Regions from separate parts of the Delftia sp. WSY_22 genome, predicted to be linked through region 2. Evidence: riboswitches for the same ligand, from Rfam matches in the RefSeq annotation. Region 2 holds a riboswitch; the other holds the start of a gene.
The links. A riboswitch is a leader RNA that binds a small molecule or an ion and turns the genes downstream of it on or off. The one in region 2 is predicted to bind thiamine pyrophosphate.

Region 1 (10,301 bases), on a different contig from region 2:
AAGCCAGGCCGCCCGTGGAGCCGGCATCCGGCGCGCGCCGGGCCTCCTGGCGCGGACTGTCGGACCGCTTTGGCGAGGCCCTGCGCATGGCCCTGCGCGCCATGAACGCCCACCGCCTGCGCACCTTCCTGACCATGCTGGGCATCATCATCGGCATCTCGGCCGTGGTCTCGGTGGTGGCGCTGGGGCGCGGTGCGCAGCAGCAGGTGATGAACCAGATCAGCGAGCTGGGCACGAACACGCTGGACATCTTCCCCGGCAAGGACTTCGGCGACACGCGCGCGGCCGCCATCGAGACCCTGGTCGCCGCCGACGCCCAGGCCCTGGCCGAGCAGCCCTACGTGGACAGCGCCACGCCCAATGTGTCGGTCGGCGTCACGGCGCTGTACCGCGAGAACGCGGCCACGGCCCAGGTGACGGGCGTGGGCTTCGAGCACTTTCGCGTGCGCGGCCTGCGCCTGGCATCGGGCCGCTTCTTCGACCAGCGCGACGTGGACCTGCACGCCCAGGTGGCGGTGATCGACCAGAAGACCGCCACCGCCCTGTTCCCCACCAATCCCAGTCCGCTGGGCGAGGTCGTGCTCCTGGGCCAGATGCCCGTGGAAATCGTCGGCGTGCTCCGGCCTGCGCAAAACAGCTTCGGCGGCTCCACGCCCACCTTCTTCGTGCCCTACACCGCAGCCGCCACGCGCCTGGTCGGCAAGTACCACCTGGACAGCATCACGCTGCGCATCAAGGACGCGGTGCCGGCCGAGATCGCGCAAAAGGCCGCCACCAGCCTGCTGACCGAGCGCCATGGCACCAAGGACTTCTTCATCTGGAACTCCGACCAGATCCGCCAGGCCATCACGCGCACCAGCACCACGCTGACGCTGCTGGTCTCGGCCATCGCCATGATCGCGCTGCTGGTGGGCGGCATCGGCGTGATGAACATCATGCTGGTGTCGGTGACCGAGCGCACGCGCGAGATCGGCGTGCGCATGGCCATCGGCGCGCGCCAGTCGGACATCCTGCAGCAGTTCCTGATCGAAGCCGTGCTGGTCTGCATCGTGGGCGGCATCCTGGGCGTGTCGCTGGCGCTGGGCCTGGGGCTGGCCGTCAGCCTGTCCGGCAGCAGCTTCCAGCTGTCGTTCTCGGCCGCCTCCATCGTGCTGGCCGTGGCCTGCTCCTCCCTCATCGGGATCGGCTTCGGCTTCCTGCCGGCGCGCAGTGCTGCGCGCCTCGACCCCGTACAGGCTCTATCGAGAGATTGACATGCATATGCTGAAGACCGGCGTGCTGGCATGCGCAGTGGCCCTGGCCGGCTGCGGCGCCATCACGCGCACAACCTACGAGGCGCCGCAGGTGGCGCTGCCCGCACAGTTCGAGCATGCGCAGCCATCGGCGGCCGCGCCTGCGCCCGAGGCATGGTGGCGCGCCTTCGGCGATCCGCGCCTGGATGCATGGATCGACATGGCCCTTGCGCGCAACCCCGACCTGGCAACGGCAGGCATCCGCGTGCGCCGCGCCGCGCTGCAGGCGCAGCTGGCGGGCCGCGCCCTGCTGCCGCAACCCGGCGGCACGCTCAGCACCGGGGCCAGCCGGCCGCTGTCCGGCAGCCCGCGCAGCACGCTGGAGACGTCCAGCGCCACGCTGAGCGTGGGCTGGGAGCTGGACCTGTTCGACCGCCTGGGTGCCCTGCGCGATGCGGCCGTCTTCGAGGCCCAGGCCAGCGAGCAGGACAGGCAGGCCGTGGCCCTGTCCCTGGCGGCCACCACCGCCAGCCTGTACTGGCAACTGGCCCTGGCCAACGAGCGCCTGGAATTTGCGCGGCAAAGCCTGGAGTACACACGCCGCACCGGCGAGCTGGTGGAGGCGCAGTACCGCAGCGGCGCCGTATCCAGCCTGGAACGGCGCGAGGCCCGGCAGGCGCTGGCCGAGCAGCAGGCGCTGCTCAGCCAGTACACGCAAGCCCGCGCCGAACTGCGGCAGGCGCTCAACGAGCTGCTCCTGGGCGCCGAGGCACCCGGTGGCGAGCCGCAGGCCCTGCCCACGGGCGCGCTGCCTGCCATTGCCGCAGGACTGCCCGCCGAACTGCTGGGCCGCCGCCCCGACCTGCGCGCCGCCGAACTGCGGCTGCGCGCCTCCCTGGCCAGCAGCGATGCGGCCACCGCGCGCTACTACCCCACGCTGTCGCTGACCGGCAGCCTGGGGGGCTCCAGCAACTCGCTGCTCGACCTGCTGGCCAACCCCGTGGCGGCCCTGGGCGCCAGCATGACCCTGCCTTTTCTGAACGTGGGCGAGATGCGGCTGAACACCGCCATTGCGCGCAACCAGCATGAAGAGGCCGTGGTCAACTTCCGCAAGTCGCTGTACGCCGCGCTGGCGGAAACGGAAAAAGCCCTGTCCGCCCGCACCGAGCTGGCCAGCCAGGAACAGGCACAGCAGCGCGTCATGCAGGAATCGGCAGAAATCACCCGCCTGTACGAGGCACGCTACCGCGCAGGCCAGGTACCCCTGCGCACCTGGCTGGATGCGCAGGAGCGCAGCCGCAACGCACAGCTGGCCCTGTCGGCCCTGCACCTGGCGCAACTGCAAAACCAGGTGACGATCAACAAGGTGCTGGGCGGCGGATGGCAAGCCCCTTGAGCAAGGGCCGGCAACCTCCGCCAAAGTGCCCCGCCCCGATCAGAACGAATGCGCCATGCCCAGGTACAGGCCGGTCTGGCTGCCGCCCGGCGCCGGGTTGTTGTTGGTGGTCTCCACCGAAAAGTTCGCATTGCCGCCATTGCGCACATTGCCCACGCTGGCGTACAGCAGCGTGCGCCTGGACAGCGCGTAGTCGGCGCCCGCCATGAACAGGTTGGCGCTGCCGCCGCCGTTGTTGACCGTGGTGCGGTAGCCCGCCCCGATCAGCGTCAGCGGGCCTGACACCTTGTAGCGCGCGCCCATCCAGTACTGCCGCGCCTTGTTGGGCACGCCAGCCGCGCTGTCGGGCGCGGACAGCTGCTCATAGCCCGCGAACAGCTTGAGCGCGGACAGCGTCACCGTGCCGCCCAGCGTCAGGTTGCGGGATGTGGTGTACAGATCGCTGAAGCGGCCATTGGCATCGCGGGCCACATCGTAGATGGCGCGCAACTCGAACGTGGGCGCGGTATAGGACACCGACAGCGCATCCTTGCGCAGCCGCGATGCGCCCTGCGGCTGCTCGCCCAGGCCGGTCAGCGCCAGCACGCGCAGGCCGCCCCAGCTGGGCGTTTCGTACGAGATCATGTTGTCATGCCCGCCCCAGTTGCGCCCCCGAACCAGCGTGGCCGAGCCGATGAACTGCTGGCCCGTGGGGTCCAGCGCCCAGTGCGCATCCGAGATCGACAGGTCCTTGCCCAGCTTCAGCGTGCCCCAGCCGCTGCGCAGGCCCACGAAGGTGCGGCGGTTGAAGAAACCTGCGCCGTTGAACCTGGCATCGTCGATGCTGAAGCCCGACTCCAGCGTGAACAGCGCGTGCAGCCCGCCGCCCAGGTCCTCCTCCCCCTTGAAACCCAGCATGCTCGTGCCCCACTGGTTGCCCACGGCCCGCCACAGATTGCCAGAGCCGCCCGTGGCCGGGTCGTACACATTGTTCTGGTAGTCCACCCCCGCGACCACACGCCCGTAGAGCGTGACAGAACTCTGGGCCTGGGCCGCCAGGGCCGTGCCCAATGCAAGCGCCGTGCCCAGCCATTGAATGGTTCTTCTAGCCATGTCGTCTCCTCCTCCCGATTGCCAGTTGGCGAAAGCCCTCGCCACTAAGGCCAGGGCGTACTGAAATCCTTGCCGCCACGCGTAAAAACTGCGGCCGTACAGTCAGCGCGTTCTTGTTCTTGTGCCTGCGAAGCCTGCGGGGCAACGCCGGCAACGGCTGGCCATGGAATTCTCGGCGGGAGAAGGGGACTGGAGATAAACGATTCGGCAACGGACTGATCCTCAGCCATCACGGACCGCTAGGTGTTTTCCCAAGGAAAGGCCGCCGCGCCATCCACGGCGGCCACCGGGCCGCGCATTGCACGCAGCCCGGATCGGCTCAATGCCGCGCGATCAACGCGCCGTCGTATCGCTGCTGGCCTCCACGATGGGGATATAGAACTCTCCGCCCGCGCGGTTGAATTCCTCGGCCTTGGCCTGCATTCCGGCGGCAATGCCTTCCTGCTCGGCCACGCCCTTGGCAGCGGCGAATTCGCGCACTTCCTGGGTGATCTTCATGGAGCAGAACTTGGGGCCGCACATGGAGCAGAAGTGCGCCACCTTGGCGCTGTCCTTGGGCAGGGTTTCGTCGTGGTAGGCCTGGGCGGTGTCGGGGTCCAGGCCCAGGTTGAACTGGTCCTGCCAGCGGAAGTCGAAGCGGGCCTGGCTCAGCGCGTCGTCGCGGGCGCGGGCGCCGGGGTGGCCCTTGGCGACGTCAGCGGCGTGGGCGGCGATCTTGTACGCGATGATGCCCTGCTTGACGTCGTCGCGGTCGGGCAGGCCCAGGTGTTCCTTGGGCGTGACGTAGCACAGCATGGCGGTGCCGAACCAGCCGATCATGGCCGCGCCGATGGCGCTGGCGATGTGGTCGTAGCCGGGGGCGATGTCGATGGTCAGCGGGCCCAGGGTGTAGAACGGCGCCTCGTGGCAGTGCTTGAGCTGCTCGGTCATGTTGGCCTGGATCATGTGCATGGGCACGTGGCCGGGGCCTTCGATCATGGTCTGCACGTCGTGCTTCCAGGCCAGTTGGGTCAGCTCGCCCAGGGTCTTGAGTTCGGCGAACTGGGCTTCGTCATTGGCGTCCGAGGCGCTGCCGGGGCGCAGGCCGTCGCCCAGCGAGAAGCTGACGTCGTACTGCTTCATGATGTCGCAGATGTCCTCGAAGTGCTCGTACAGGAAGCTCTCGCGGTGGTGGGCCATGCACCACTTGGCCATGATGGAGCCGCCGCGCGAGACGATGCCCGTGCGGCGCTGGGCCGTGAGGTGGATGTAGGCCAGTCGCACGCCGGCGTGGATGGTGAAGTAGTCCACGCCCTGCTCGGCCTGCTCGATCAGGGTGTCGCGGAAGATGGGCCAGGTCAGGTCCTCGGCGATGCCGCCCACTTTCTCCAGCGCCTGGTAGATGGGCACGGTGCCGATGGGCACGGGCGAGTTGCGGATGATCCAGTCGCGCGTGGTGTGGATGTTCTTGCCCGTGGACAGGTCCATCACGTTGTCCGCGCCCCAGCGGATGGCCCAGACCAGCTTCTCGACCTCTTCCTCGATGCTGGAGGTGACGGCCGAGTTGCCGATGTTGGCGTTGATCTTGACCTTGAAGTTGCGCCCGATGGCCATGGGCTCGATCTCGGGGTGGTTGATGTTGGCCGGGATGATGGCGCGGCCGCGCGCCACTTCGTCGCGCACGAATTCGGGCGTGATGATCTTGGGGATGGCGGCGCCCAGACCGTTGCCGGCCAGGCGCGCCTCGCGCGCGGCGTCCTGCTGGTACTCGGCCATCCATTCGCGGCGGCCGTTCTCGCGCAGGGCCACGTACTCCATCTCGGGCGTGATGATGCCCTTGCGCGCGTAGTGCATCTGGGTGACGTTGCCACCGCTCTTGGCGCGGCGCGGCTGGCGCTGCAGCGATGCGGCCTCGGCCCGCAGGCGGGCCACGCGCTCGTCTTCCTCGCCGCGCTTGCCGCCGTCGTCCAGGGCCTGCCGCAGGCGGCCGGCGTAGTACTCGCTGTCGCCGCGCGACTCGATCCAGGCATTGCGCACGCCGGGCAGGCCGCTGCGGACGTCGATGGCCACGGCAGGGTCGGTGTAGGGGCCCGAGGTGTCATAGACGCTGACCTGCTCGCCATTGGTCAGCTGGATATCGCGCACGGGCACGTTGAGGCCGCTGTGCAGGCTGCCTTGCAGATAGCTCTTGGTGGAGGCCGGGAACGGCTTGCGCGACTGCGCCAGCAGGTCGGAAAAACGCTGTGCGTCTGGAGCTTCGCCGGCTGCGGGGGTGAAGATGGAATCGGGAGCGTTCATGTCGGGTTCCTTGCGTTCAAAGCGTCGATCAACAACGCTCCGGGAACCGGACACTCCTTGGGCTGTGCCAAAGGCCGCGCACCGGGCTATGCCAGTGTGGGCCTGCCAGGGCCGTATGGCCTTGGCCCCTGGTTGCCACGCACGCCAAGGCGCACGAGCAGCCTTGGTTGGCAAGGGCCGATGTGCGTTGGATGGTGGCCTGCCTGGCCGTTGCGGCCCTGCGTGTATCCGCCGTGGCGGATTTCCATCCTCTGACTTCGGCCCCGCTTCAGGGTCCCGCTCTTCTTCCGCCGGTATCAACCGGATCAAGTTCGTCGGGTTCGCCGCCTGGCCCATGCAGCGCATGGACCGGTTGGCATCTCAGTGCATCAGCACACCCCGGAGCAGCGGCAAGTATAGAGGATGGTTGGCGGCCCATCGCCTGCGGGTTTGCCCAGGGGCCATGCGCCGCCGTCAGTCAAAGCCGCGCAGCGCACCCCATTCGGCCAGCGGAGCGCGCGTGGCGCGCCAGCCGTTGATGGGGGCGCTCTTGTCCTCGTAGCCCAGCGCAATGCCGAAGGCCACGTGGTAGCCCTCGGGCAGCGCCAGCGCCTGGGTCACGGCGTCGTTGTAGCGGCGCCAGAAGCCCTGGGCGCAGGTCGCCAGGCCATTGGCGCAGGCCAGCAGCATGAAGGACTGCAGGTAGATGCCCAGGTCCACCCATTGCGGCAGGCCCATGCGCTCGTCCACCGCCACGATCAGGCCCACGGGCGCGCCGAAGAACTGGCCGTTGCGCGCCAGCTGCTCCAGCCGCGCGGGCTTGTCGTCGCGCGGAATGCCCAGCGACTGGTACAGCTCTTCGCCATTGGCAAAGCGCCGGCTGCGGTAGGGCTCCCAGAGATTGGGCGGGTAGGACAGGCCGGGCTGGGCGTCCTGGGGCTCGGCTTCGGCAACGGCGGTGAGCAGCTGCTGCAGCGGATCGCCCGTCAGCGCCAGCACGCGCCAGGGCTGCAGGTTGCCGCCCGAGGCCGCATTGGCCGACTGTTCCATCAGGGTGCGCACCAGCGCCGCATCGGGCGACTGGGGCAGGAAGGCGCGCACGGAGCGGCGCGCATGCAAGGCCTGTTCAACGTTCATGCTGGTCGGAGTCTCCGGTCTTCTTGGGGGATCTTGGGGGATCTTGGGGATCTTGTGCAGGCCTACTTGCCCATGATCTGGTCGATCTTGTCCTTCTGGAAGGCCTGCGGGCGCTCGGACTCGCAGGGCACGCAGTCGCCCACCTTGCTGCCGGCCGAGAGCTTGGCAATGGCCTCCCACAGCAGCGCGATCTGCTGCTCGTGCGCGGCCGCGCCATCGCTCAGGCCGCGCATGGCCTGGGCCACGGGGTCCATTTCCTGGGTGATGCCGTAGGCCGTGAAAGGCTGGGGCGCGGCGGCCGACGGGACCTTGATGGACTCGGCCTTGGCAGATGCCGGGTCGTGCTCGGTCACATCGGCGCTGTGGCCGTTCTTGCTGGCGATGATGCGCGCCGGAATGCCCACGGCCGTGGCGCCTGCGGGCACGGGCTTGATGACCACGGCATTGCTGCCGATCTTGGCACCGTCGCCCACCTCGAAGCCGCCCAGCACCTTGGCGCCCGCGCTGACCACCACATCGCGGCCCAGCGTGGGATGGCGCTTGGCGCCCTTGTACAGCGAGGTGCCGCCAAGGGTCACGCCGTGGTAGATGGTGCAGCCGTCGCCGACCACGGCCGTCTCGCCGATGACGACGCCCATGCCGTGGTCTATGAACACGCGCTCGCCGATGACGGCGCCCGGGTGGATCTCGATGCCCGTCAACCAGCGGCCGATGTGCGAGATGAAGCGCCCCAGCCACTTGAGGCCATGGTTCCAGCACCAGTGCGCCGGGCGCTGCAGCCAGATCGCATGCAGACCCGGATAACAGGTGATGACCTCCCAGGTGCTGCGTGCCGCAGGGTCGCGGTCGAGGATGCACTGGATATCGGAGCGCAGGCGGTCAAGCATCTAGGGGCTGGTTATTGTTGACAAGGCCGCTCAGTCTAGCGTTTCGGTGGGGTGCTCTGCAGCATGGCCTTCGCAACACCGCGCAGGATGTGGATTTCCTCGGCGGTCAGTTGCGAGCGGTTGAAAAGCTGGTTGAGGCGCGGCATGAGCTTCTTGGGCGCAGCCGGATCGAGAAAGCCGATATGCGCCAGCGCCTGCTCCCAATGGCCCAGCATGCCGGCCACCTGGGCCGCGTCGGCGCGCTGCGGCGCGGGCGTGTGCTCCACCACGGGAAAGCCGCCCAGCGCCTGGCGCCACTCGTAGGCCACCACCTGGATGGCCGCCCCCAGGTTCAGCGAGCCGAACTGCGGATTGGACGGAATCGACAGCGCCACATCGCTGCGGTAGACATCGTCGTTGCTCATGCCGAAGCGCTCGCAGCCGAACAGGAAGGCCACGCCGGACTGGTTGCAGCGCGGCGCGGGAGCCGGTGCGGACACGGATGCATCGGTGGGCGGCGCCGCTTCATCGGGCGCATCGGCCTCATCGGGTGCAGCCAGCACATCCAGCGCCCCGCTGAGCAGCAGCTCGAAATGCTGGCGCGGCGTGCGCGTGGGCGGGCCGAAGTCGCGCGGCGTCATGGCCGTGGCGCACAGGTGGCTGATGCCGTCCAGCGCCTCCTCCAGCGTCTCGACCACGCGCGCATTGCCCAGCACGTCCAGCGCGCCGCTGGCCCGCTGGATGGTCTCTTCCTTGCGCAGCACGTTGGGCCAGCGCGGGCGCACCAGCACCAGGTCGTCAAAGCCCATGGTCTTCAGGGCGCGGGCGGCGGCGCCCACATTGCCGGCGTGGCTGGTTTCTATCAGTACGAATCGGGTTTTCATGGCGTCGCTGGCCTGCCGGCGCCGGCAGAGCCCCCAAGACGGGACAGGTTGCGCAGCACAAAACGGACAAGGCGGGTAAAATTGCGCGCTATTGTCGCCGCCCCGCATCGCCGGACGCGGCTTTTTCCGTTCTTACCCGCGTCAAACAGCCTGCTTTTGCCAGAGAGGACCGTCCTCTCCTTGCACAGCCGCTGCTCCGCCAACGCCTCACAATCTATGTCGACCAACCTGCATCCCATGCTCAACGTGGCCATCAAGGCCGCACGCGCCGCCGGCGCCATCATCAACCGCGCGGCTCTTGACGTGGAATCCGTGCGTGTCGCACAAAAGCAGGTCAACGACTTTGTGACCGAGGTGGACAAGGCGGCCGAGCAGGCCATCATCGAAACCTTGCTGGGCGCCTACCCGGGCCACGGCATCCTGGCCGAGGAATCGGGCAACGAGTTCGGCGCCAAGAACTCCGACTACGTCTGGATCATCGATCCGCTGGACGGCACCACCAACTTCATCCACGGCTTCCCCGTGTACTGCGTGAGCATTGCCCTGTCCTTCAAGGGCAAGGTGGAGCACGCCGTGGTGTACGACCCCTCGCGCAACGACCTGTTCACGGCCACGCGCGGCCGCGGTGCCTACCTGAATGACCGCCGCATCCGCGTGTCCAAGCGCATCCAGCTCAAGGACAGCCTGATCTCCACCGGCTTCCCCTTCCGCCGTGGCGACAACTTCAAGCAGTACATGAACATGCTGGGCGACGTGATGCAGGAAACCGCAGGCGTGCGCCGCCCCGGCGCCGCCGCGCTGGACCTGGCCTACGTGGCAGCCGGCTTTGCCGACGGTTTCTTCGAAAGCGGCCTGCAGATCTGGGACGTGGCCGCCGGCAGCCTGCTGGTGACCGAGGCTGGTGGCCTGGTCGGCAACTTCACGGGTGAGGCGGATTTCCTGGAGCAGAAGGAATGCCTGGCGGGCAATCCGCGCATCTATGGTGCGCTGGTCGGCATCGTTGGCAAGTACAGCAAGTTTGCTTCGGCTGGTGAGAAGGCTGGTGTGCGGCAGGCGCTGTCTGATTCTGGAGAGGCGGCTCCCGTCGCTGATGCTGAAACTGCTGAGTCTGAGCAGCAGCCTGAGGCTTGATTTCGGCTTCTCCTCTCTTATGAAAAACAGCTCCTTCAAGGAGCTGTTTTTCGTTGGGCGTGGGTTCGGTGCGCTTTTTGCCCCTGCCGGGGGGTGGCTTTTCGGGGCCGGGTCTCGGCCCGGCGGCCGACTGCCCTTTCTTGATTCGCCAAGAAAGGTCAGATCAAAGAAGGCGACCCGAATGTCCACGTCCCTTCGCTTCGCTGCGGGCAACCTGCGCCGGGCCGCCTGCGGGGTTCGCCGTGAAACTCACTTCGCGCTGCGCGCTACGTTCAGACAATCACGGCGATTCAGTTGACGAAGCAGT
Region 2 (10,301 bases):
TTGAAGCTGGCGGCGCTTTCCGGCGGCGTCTGCCAGATGAAGGCCACGGCACCGGAGTCGCGGCTGATGGGGTTGGAGAATTTCCAGCCGGCCCAGCCGGCCGTATCCAGGCCCGCGTCATATGGGAAGCTGCTGTAGATGCGGCTGCCGCCGCTGGTGGTGGCGCCCTTGAACAGGCCGGCAATGGTGCTCTTTTGCTCGGCGCTGAGGCAGCTGCCGTCGCGCGCACCGCCGCAGGTGGGCACGTCGCGCGACAGGTCGAAGCTCGCCTGGCAGGCTGCGCCGGCCTGCACCATGCCGTCGGTGGCCCCGTCCAGCGCATCGCACCGGGCCAGCACGGCCTGGCTGACCAGGCGGCGCTCGGCCTGGGTGAAGCCCGTGCCCAGGTCCGAGGGCGTGGTCGCCAGCTTCGCATAGCCCTGGGCGCCGGCAATGTTGGCAATGGCCGCCAGCGGCAGGCGCGTGCCGGGGTTGCCGGCGATGATGCCGTCGTACTGGTCGGCATAGCGCGAGGCCGCCACCATGGCGTGGCGCCCGCCGTTGGAGCAGCCGCCCAGGTAGGAGCGGTCAGGTCCCTTGCCATAGGCCGTCTGCAGCGCGCTGCGCGCCATGGGCGTGAGCTTGCCCACGGCCTGGTAGCCATAGTCCAGTCGCGCCTGCGGGTCCAGGCCGAAGAAGGGACCCAGGCTGCCTGCATGCCCGGCATCGGAGCTGAGCACGGCAAAGCCCATCTGCAGCGCGTTGCCCAGCGGCCCGCCGCCCAGCGCGCCCACGGCCGTGCTCACGACGCCGTCCAGCCCGCCGTTGGCCTGGTAGAAGAAGCGCCCGTTCCAGTCGCGCGGCAGGCGCATCTCGAAGCCCACGGCGTAGTTCTGGCCATCCACGGTGCTGACGCGCTCGTGCATGCGGCCGGTCACGCGGCAGTGCTCGGCAATGGGCTTGCCTGCCACCGCCAGCGTGCCGGCGGCCACGGTCTCGGCGGCGGTGATGCGGGTGTTGGGGAAGGATATTTTCGCGGCCAGGTCCGTGCACGACAGCAGCGTGGCGGGGCGGGCCTCGGCCAGCTGCGCGATGCCGTCGCTCGAGCCGCCGCAGGCCGACAGCAGCAGGGCGGGCAGGGCGGCGGCCAGCGCGGCCGGCAAGGCGCGGGAACGGGTCTTGTGGATCTTTCTGTCCATGTCTGTCTCCTCGGAAGGTGGTGTGAAGCCTCAGCGCGAATCCGTTGCGTGGCAGCCGTTGCCTGCATCTGCATCGCTTTCTGATGGCCGCGATTTTGGTTATATTTAATAACCAATTCAAGCGGCCTTTGCGAATTTCTTATTGGGACTTCCCCTTGATTGCGGGGCAGGCAGCAGGCCGCACAGGAGACAGACATGGACCACGAAAAACTCATTGCCATCGACATCCACACGCACGCCGAGGTGAGCTGCTGGAACCCGTTCGACAACTACGGCGAGGAGTACGACCGCGCCGCCGACAAGTACTTCGGCAACGGCCGGCGCCCGACCATCGCCGAGACCGTGGCCTATTACCGCGAGCGCAACCTGGGCCTGGTGATGTTCACGGTGGACAGCGAATCGCAGCTGGGCCGGCGCCGCATTCCCAACGAGGAGATCGCCGAGGCTGCGCGGGCCAACAGCGACATGATGGTGGCCTTCGCCAGCATCGATCCGCACAAGGGCCGCATGGGTGCGCGCGAGGCGCGGCGGCTGATCGAGGAAGAGGGCGTCAGGGGCTTCAAGTTCCACCCCACGGTGCAGGGCTTCCATCCCTACGACCGCATGGCCTGGCCGATCTACGAGGTGGTGGCCGAGCACCAACTGCCGGCCATCTTCCACACGGGCCACAGCGGCATTGGCAGCGGCATGCGCTGCGGCGGCGGCCTGCGCCTGGCCTACAGCAATCCCATGCACCTGGACGACGTGGCCATCGACTTTCCCGACATGCAGATCGTGATGGCCCACCCCAGCTTTCCCTGGCAGGACGAGGCCCTGTCCGTGGCCCTGCACAAGCCCAATGTCTGGATCGATCTGTCGGGCTGGAGCCCCAAGTACTTTCCCCGGCAGCTGGTGCAGTACGCCAACACCCTGCTCAGGGACCGCGTGCTCTTCGGCAGCGACTATCCCCTGATCACGCCCGAGCGCTGGATGAAGGATTTCCAGGAAGCCGGCTTCAAGCCCGAGGTGATGCCCGGCATCCTCAAGGGCAATGCGGTGCGGCTGCTGGGCTTGGACCTGCCCGCCGCGCAGAAGGCGGACTGAGCGCGCTCAGTTGTAGATCTTCTGCAGCAGCTGGATCAGCGTTTTGCGCTCGGCATCGGTCAGGCGGTAGGTGGCATCCATCTCCAGCTGGGCCGCCGTTCTTTCTGCCTGGGCCGTGAGTTCGGCGCCGGCCGGCGTCAGGTGCACGCCCACGGCGCGGCGGTCTGTGGGATGGGGGCGGCGCTCGATGAGCTTGCGCCGCTCCAGCGCGGCGATCAGGCCCACCAGGTTGGGCGGCATCACGTCCAGCGCCGTGCACAGCTGGCGCGAGGTGATGCCGGGGTTGTGGGACACCAGGGACAGCACGGAGAACTCCACCATCTTGAGATCGTGGGTGGCCATGCGCTCCACGAACACCTCGATGATGGACATCGAGGCACGCCGGGCGTTGTAGCCGACCAGGGTGTGCAGGAAAGAGGCGTCGATGGACGGCCCCGGCGCTGTGGTGCCGGACGGGGCCGTGTTCTCTTCGGACGGAGCGGGCTTGGATGTGCGGGCGCGGGGCATGGGGTCAAGGAACTGAAAATCGAATCATAGTGTGGCGCGCGGCTGCCGTGGTCCGGGGCCTAAGGCCGTGGCGATTGGCCGCGTTCGCCTTCAGCCTGTCTTCAGGCGTGCTTCAGCCCCCCTTCAGCCTGCGCGTGCGCCATGCGCCCGGACGGTCCTACATTGCGGCCTGCCCCCTTGCGGGCATGACTGCATCAGCAACCAGGAGGACCATCCATGATGACTTTTCGCCATTCCCGCGCGTGGCTCGGCGCGGCCGGCATCGCCACCCTTGCCCTGGGCCTTGCGGCCTGCGGCGGGGGCTCCTCGGGCAGCACCAACCCCGGGCCGCGCATCTGGGGCTACATCCAGCTGCCTGACGGCAACAAGATGCGCTATTCGGTGGTCTTTCCCAAGGGGCCGGGGCCGTTTCCCGTGCTGATGGAGTACGACGGCTACGGATCGGGCTCGGTCACGGACCAGACCACCCAGGAATGGACCAAGGAAGGCTATGCCGTGATGGGCCTGAACGTGCCCGGCACGGGCTGCTCCACGGGCGAGAACCAGTGGGCCGACGCCTCCGTGGGCGCGGCCGGGGCGCACGCGGTGGAGTGGGCTGCGCGCCAGGCGTGGTCCACGGGCAAGGTGGGCATGGTGGGCTATTCATACTCGGGCTACGACCAGCTGTGGGTGGCGGCCCAGCGTCCGCCCAGCCTCAAGGCGATTGCACCTGGCAAGAACGTGGCCGATCCCTACCGCGACGTGGCCTATCCGGGCGGCATCCAGAACATCGGCTTTCCCGCCAATTGGTGGGGGCAGTTCCCCGCGATATGGCGCAAGGCCGCCGAGGACGCCAAGGCGCTGGACGGCGATACCGGATGCGCCCAGGTCGTGGAGGACAACATCCGCAAGATCCAGCGCCCGGACCTGGACATGGCGCGCTGGCTGGACGAGGACCGCTTCTTCGGCGCCCGCTACGCGCGCAAGAGCGCCATGTACACCACGCACCGCATCGACATCCCCACGCTGGGCACCCAGTCCTGGCAGGACGAGCAGGTGGGCACCCGCATGGGCTACTACGAGGACAGCATCGCCCCGGACAAGATGTGGCTGATCAGCTCCAACGGCGACCATCACACCGACAGCGCCCCCTTTATTCGCGAGACCATGAAGCGTTTTTACGCGCGCTTTCTCAAGGGCGAGAGCAACGGCTTCGAGCACACGCCGCGCGTGCTGCTGGCGCAGGAAATGCAGTGGATGAACGGTGGGGGCGACTATGGGCAGCTGCGCCCCTCGGCCGTGGCCAGCTTTGACCGGCTGCCCGTGCGCGTCACGCCCATGACGCTGTGGCTGCAGCCGGGCGGCGGGCTGGGCGATGCGCCGCCGCAGGCCGAGCGCCAATCGGCCAGCTACCGCTACCCGCTGCCGGGCGCCGATGCGAACCATCCCGACGCGGATACCGAGTCCGGCGCGGGCCAATGGATGGCCAGCCCCGCCGGGCAGGGCCTGCTGCGCTTTACCACGGCCCCGCTGCCGCGCGCGCTGAGCTTTTATGGCGAGGCCTCGCTGGACCTGTGGCTCAGCGCCACGGCCGGCGACACCGATGTGCAGGTCACCGTCTCGGAGGTGCGTCCCGACGGCCAGGAGATGTTCGTGCAGCGCGGCTGGCTGCGTGCCTCCATGCGCGCGCTGGACGGCCAGCGCTCCACCGCCTTGCGGCCCTGGGGCGATTTCACCGAGGCCGCCGTGCGCCCGCTGCGCCCCGGCGAGCCCACGCTGATGCGCGTGGAAATCCAGAAATTCGCCCATGTGTTCCGCGCGGGCTCCAGCCTGCGCGTGACCCTGGACACGCCTTCGCAGACCGGGTACTGGGCCTTCGACCATCTGTCCACGCCTTCGACCAACACCGTCTGGCTGGACCGCAGCCGGCCCTCGAAGATCGTGCTGGGCCATATCGCCTATGCCCATGAGCGGCAGCTGCCGGACTGCCGACGCATGCTGCGCCAGCCCTGCAGGCCCAACGAGGAGGCCGTTCCTTCGGGCGTGGGCCCCATGCCGCCGCTGTGACTTCGTGCCCCGGTGTTGACTATGAATGAACGTTCGTTCATCATTCGGGGCATGAAAAAGAAGGAAGACATCAGCGAGCGCAGGGCCCTCATCGTGCAGGCTGCCCTGCAGTGCTTCGTGGAGCGCGGCTTTCACTGCACCAGCATGCGCGACATTGCGCAGGCTGCCTCGGTGAGCCTGGGCAACCTGTACAACCACTTCGACGGCAAGGAGGCCTTGATTGCCGAGGTCGCCACGCAGGAGCAGACCGAGCTGCTGCCCTTGCTGCAGGCGCTGGAGCGGGCCGCAGCCCCTTCGCTGCCGGTGGTGGCGCAATTCCTGGCCGCCTACCAGGCGCTGTGCCGCCAGCGGGAATGGGCCGTGCTCAGCGCCGAGTGCCTGTCCGAGATCGCGCGTTCGCCCGGGCTGGCGCCGGCCTTCGAGGCCAACCGCAGGCGCATGCTCGACGGACTGGCAGGCTTCATGGAGCGCGGGGCGCAGCAGGGCCTCTTGCGGCCCGCCGTGCCCGTGCGCCTGGCCGCGCAATTGCTGCTGGATGCCGTGGAAAGCGATGCGCTGCGCTTTGCGCTGGCGGTGACGCCGCAAGAAGACGCGGGGGCGGATGAAGGGGTCGATGTGCTGCATCCCGCCTTGCTGGCCTGCCTTCTTGGAGGCGAGGCACAGGGAGACGCGACATGAGGCATGCCACCGGCAGGGGCGCCCGCCTGGCGGGGCTGGACCTGGCGCGCTACCTCGCGCTGGCAGGCATGGTGTTCGTCAACTTCAAGCAGGCCATGCATCCCGCGCTGCAGGAGCCTGGCTGGCTGCTGTCGTTCTTCCATTTCCTGGAGGGCAAGGCCTCGGCCACCTTCGTGGTGCTGGCAGGCCTGGGCCTGGTGCTGGCCACGCGCTCGCTGGAGCCGGCCACGGCGCGCCTCTGGACGCTGCGCCGCGCGCTGTTCCTGCTGGTGGCCGGTGGCATGAACCTGCTGATCTTTCCGGCCGACATCATTCACTACTACGCGGTGTATTTCGTGTTGGCCATCGCCTGGCTGCAGGCCGGCGCACGGGCGCTGCTGGCCGGCATGGCGGCAGTGGCCGTGCTGTCCGCCTGGGCCTTGCTGCAGCTGGACTACAGCCAGGGCTGGGACTGGGCCAGCCTGTCCTACCAGGGCCTGTGGGAGCCGGCCGGCTTTGCGCGCAACCTGCTGTTCAACGGCTTCCATCCGGTGCTGCCGTGGTTTGCGTTCTTCCTGTGCGGCATGCTGCTGGCACGCCTGCCGCTGGCCGAGCCGCGCGTGCAATGGACCTTGGTGGCTGCGGGTGGCGTGATGGTGGGATTGGCCTGCGCCGTCTCGGCGCTTGCGGCCCGCAGCGCTTGGGCTCCCTGGCTGGCCACCGGCCCCATGCCGCCCGGCCCTGCCTACCTGCTGATGGGCCTGGGCTGCGCCAGCATTGCCATCGGCGCCTGCCTGCGGCTGGCCGACCGCTGGCCCGGTGGACCGTGGCGCGGCCTGCTGCCGGCCGGGCGCATGACGCTGACCCTGTACCTGGCCCACATCCTCATCGGCATGGGGCTGCTGGAGGCCATGGGCGCGCTGGACGGATCGCGCAGCCTGCGCGAAGTGGCCGTGGCCGCCGCGCTGTACGTGATCATCGCCAGCCTGGCCGCCTGGGCCTGGAGCAAGAAGGTGGCGCAGGGGCCCGTGGAATGGGTGATGCGGCGGCTGACGGCACTGGGCTGACGCAGTCTTGCAGGGCGATGGCCCCGGGCCTGCGGCGTTGGCGACCCTGCTGTAAGATAGCCCTCCGCTCCGGGGTGCACGCCAGTGCTGAGATCCACACCCGAGAACTTGAACCGGGTCATTCCGGCGGAAGAAGAGCTTGCACCCCTGCGTGGCCGCCCATGCGCCACGGGCGGGGCGCCTTCGGAGCATCACGTCCCAGCTCTCGAAGGAATTCCATGGACAAGGCCCGGCCCCAGGCGGCTTCTCTGGTCGCAGACCTGCTTGCATTCATCGCCATGGACGGCTGCACCGACGAGCAGTTCGACGCACTGGCGCTGCGGCTGTTCGCCTACCAATACGAATCGAATGCGCCGTTTCGCAGCTTCTGCCAGCGGCGCGGCGCCACGCTGCGCAATGTGAAGACCTGGAGCGACATTCCCGCCGTGCCCATCGATGCGTTCAAGGCCATGGAGCTGCGCAGCGAGCCGGCCTCGCCCGCGGAGCGCGTGTTCATGACCAGCGGCACCACGGGCCAGGCCAAGGGACTGTCTTCGCGCGGGCGCCACTTCCATCCCGCGCTCGATGTCTACGATGCGTCGATGACGCGCAACTTCGCGCAGCGCTTCATGGCCGGGCACGAGCGCCTGCCCATGGGCATTCTCTTTCCCGACGAGCAGGCCATGCCCAACTCTTCGCTGGCGCATTACCTGGCGCTGGCCAAGACGGAATTCGGCACTCCCGACAGCCGCTACTTCCTCACCCCCGACGGCCTGGACATGCCCGGCCTGTGCGCCGTGCTGGAGGAATCCGAGCGCAGCGGCCGCCCCTATGCGCTGCTGGGCGCCAGCTTCAGCCTGGTGCATGTGATGGACGCGCTGCGCGAGCAGGGCCGCAGCTTTTGCCTGCCGCCGGGCAGCCGCATCCTGGACACGGGCGGCTACAAGGGCCAGTCGCGCGAGTTGCCGCTGGAGGACTTCTACGCCGACCTGTCCCGGCTGCTGGGCGTGCCGCGCAGCCACTGCATCAACATGTACGGCATGACCGAGTTGAGCACGCAGTTCTATGACGACGGCAATGCCACGCTGCCCTCGGTCAAGTCGGGGCCGCACTGGATACGCTCGCGCCTGGTCGAGCCCGTCACCGGCCGCAGCGTGGCACCCGGCGAGCGCGGCATTCTCGTGCACTGCGACCTGGCCAACTACAACGCGGTCACCACCATCCTCACCGAGGACGTGGGCCTGTGGGCCGGCCATGGCGAGAACAGCGGTTTCCTGTTGCTGGGGCGTGCCGAGGGCGCAGCGGCCAAGGGCTGCTCGCTGGCGGTCGATGAATTCGTGAAGGCCGCTGCTGCATGAACATCGAGAGGATCACGGCCGGCTACCTGCCCGACCTGCCTGGTTTGCGCGAGGACGAGGTGCAGTGGCATGTGCTGCCCTTCGAACGCAGCGGCGTGCGGCTGGAAGTCTCCGTGCCCCTGCTGACCGGCCCGCAGATGCATGCGCTGGCAGCCCATGTGCGCCGTGCCGCCGACCGCCACCTCAGGGCCATGCCCGTGGCCGAGATCATCGATGCCATCGACCGTGCCATTGCCCGCCTGCTGGACCGCAGCGATCCCTATCGGCGCCAGGCCGAGACCTGGCTGCCCGTGGTCAGCGGCTATGACGCCGACATGGTGCGCCTGGGGCTGACGGGCTTCTTCAAGACCTTTCGCGCCGCGCAGCTGCGGCGCTTCGTGGCCGAGGACTTTGCCAACCCGGCCGTGCTCGACGGCTTCCAGCCCGCGCCCAAGGGCGGCGCGGTGCGCGCCTTCGGGCCCGACCTGCTGATGCACAGCTGGGCCGGCAATGTGCCTGCGCTGTCCCTGTGGAGCCTGGTCTGCGGCCTGCTGGTCAAGGCGCCAGCCATTGGCAAGCTGGCCAGCGCCGAGCCGCTGTTCGCGGGCTGGTTCGCACGGCTGCTGGCCGAGGTGCATCCGCCGCTGGCCGATTGCCTGGCCGTGGTGTGGTGGAGCGGAGCGGGGGGTGTGGATGGGGCAGATGGCGCGAATGGAGATGCCGCCGCCGCGCTCCACGCCGAGGCCGACACCGTGCTCGCCTACGGCGGCAACCAGACGCTGCAGGCGCTGCGCCAGCGCCTGCCCGTGACCACGCGCTTTCTGCCACATGGCCACAAGCTGGGCTTCGGCATGGTGGGCGCCCAGGCGCTGGACACGCTCAAGGCGCCCGCCGTGGCGCGGCTGGCGGCCTGGGACGTGATGCGCTACGACCAGCAGGGCTGCTACTCGCCCCATGTCTTCTACGTGGAGCGCGGCGCCCCAGTCTCTGCGCGTGCCTTTGCCGACTACCTGGCGGCCGAACTGGCCAACCTGCAGCGGCGCTTTGCGCGCCGGCCGTTGGAGCTGGAGGAGGGCGCCGCCGTGGCCCGCTGGCAGCAGGCCGTGGAATGGTCGGGTGACGAACAGCACCTGCTGGGCCCGGTGGACGCGCCCTGGAGCGTGGCGTACAGCGACAGCCTGCAGCCGCTGGCGCCCACGGCCCTGTACCGCACGATTGCCGTGGTGGGCGTGGACCGCCTGGATGACGCCGTGCCCGTGGTGGCCGCGCAGCGCGACTACCTGCAGACGGCCGGCATTGCCGCCTCGCCCGAGCAGCTGTACCGGCTGGCGGGCCTGCTGGGGGCGGCCGGCGTCACGCGCATCAGTGCCATCGGCTCCATGAGCATGCCCGAGGCCGGCTGGCACCATGACGGCCGCTTCAACCTGCTGGACCTGGTGCGCATGACCGAGATAGAGCAATCTGCCGAGGCGGCGGCGCAGCCGTTTGCGCCGTATGCGGACTGACATGGCGAACCTGCAAGAGGGGACGGACGGGGCTGCAACCATGGCGTTTCTCGATGTCGAGCAAGTGGTCTTCACCTACCCGGGCCGCCCGCCCGTGGTGGACGGCGTGGACTGGCGCGTGCAGGCCGGTGAGGTCCACTGCCTGCTGGGCCGCAGCGGCTGCGGCAAGACCACCTTGCTGAAGCTGGCGGCGGGGTTGCTCAGGCCGCAGTCGGGCCGCATCCTGCTGCGTGGCGCCGAGCTGGCCGAGCCCGGCCCGCAGCTGGGCTTCATGTTCCAGGCGCCTACGCTGCTGGAGTGGCATACGGCGCTGGGCAATGTGCTGCTGCCCGTGTCGCTGCAAAGGCGACCCGCGCCGCAGGACGAACAACGCGCCCTGGCGCTGCTGCAGCAGCTGGGCCTGGCCAGCCATGCGCAGCGCCATCCGCGCCATCTCTCGGGCGGGCAGCAAAGCCGCGTGGCGCTGGCGCGGGCGCTGGTCCTCGATCCGCCGCTGCTGCTGCTGGACGAGCCCTTTGCCGCGCTGGACGCCATCACGCGCGCCGAGCTGCAGGACGACCTGCTGCGCACCTGCCGCGAGCGCGGCACCACGGTGCTCTTCGTCACCCACGACATCAACGAGGCCGTCTACCTGGGCGACCGCATCGCCCTCATGCACGGCGGGCGCATCGTGGCCGATATGGCGGTCGATCTGCCCGCGCCGCGCACCCAGGCCATGCGCCACGGGCCGGCGTTCAACGAACACTGCGCCCGCGTGCGCGCAGCCCTGGACAGGACGGCGGCATGACGATGTCCTTGTTCCATGCCCGCCTGCTGGCCGCCGCGCTGGCGCTGGTCCTGCTGGGCCTGTGGGAACTGCTGGTGCGGCAATGGGGCCTGTCCGCCCTGGTGCTGCCGGCGCCCTCGGCCATTGCGGCATCGCTGTGGACGGGGCTGGCCACG

Region 1: linked by a shared signal. The riboswitch ahead of thiC (phosphomethylpyrimidine synthase ThiC) and the one ahead of ACF8NF_RS08785 (long-chain-fatty-acid--CoA ligase) in region 2 are both predicted to bind thiamine pyrophosphate.

The regions. Positions count from the first base shown of each region.
Region 1 is NZ_JBICKN010000057.1:84,145-94,445, forward strand. Features, by position in the region: gene ACF8NF_RS24340 (MacB family efflux pump subunit) at 1-1,253, shown strand, start outside; gene ACF8NF_RS24345 (efflux transporter outer membrane subunit) at 1,255-2,628, shown strand; gene ACF8NF_RS24350 (porin) at 2,668-3,720, opposite strand; gene thiC (phosphomethylpyrimidine synthase ThiC) at 4,054-5,997, opposite strand; TPP riboswitch at 6,263-6,388, opposite strand; gene ACF8NF_RS24360 (nitroreductase) at 6,451-7,113, opposite strand; gene cysE (serine O-acetyltransferase) at 7,176-8,000, opposite strand; gene ACF8NF_RS24370 (RNA methyltransferase) at 8,036-8,863, opposite strand; gene ACF8NF_RS24375 (inositol monophosphatase family protein) at 9,080-9,994, shown strand.
Region 2 is NZ_JBICKN010000017.1:29,681-39,981, reverse strand. Features, by position in the region: gene ACF8NF_RS08815 (tannase/feruloyl esterase family alpha/beta hydrolase) at 1-1,178, opposite strand, end outside; gene ACF8NF_RS08810 (amidohydrolase family protein) at 1,374-2,261, shown strand; gene ACF8NF_RS08805 (MarR family winged helix-turn-helix transcriptional regulator) at 2,268-2,768, opposite strand; gene ACF8NF_RS08800 (CocE/NonD family hydrolase) at 2,985-4,814, shown strand; gene ACF8NF_RS08795 (TetR/AcrR family transcriptional regulator) at 4,866-5,492, shown strand; gene ACF8NF_RS08790 (DUF418 domain-containing protein) at 5,489-6,538, shown strand; TPP riboswitch at 6,599-6,690, shown strand; gene ACF8NF_RS08785 (long-chain-fatty-acid--CoA ligase) at 6,757-7,875, shown strand; gene ACF8NF_RS08780 (acyl-CoA reductase) at 7,872-9,359, shown strand; gene ACF8NF_RS08775 (ABC transporter ATP-binding protein) at 9,361-10,146, shown strand; gene ACF8NF_RS08770 (ABC transporter permease) at 10,143-10,301, shown strand, end outside.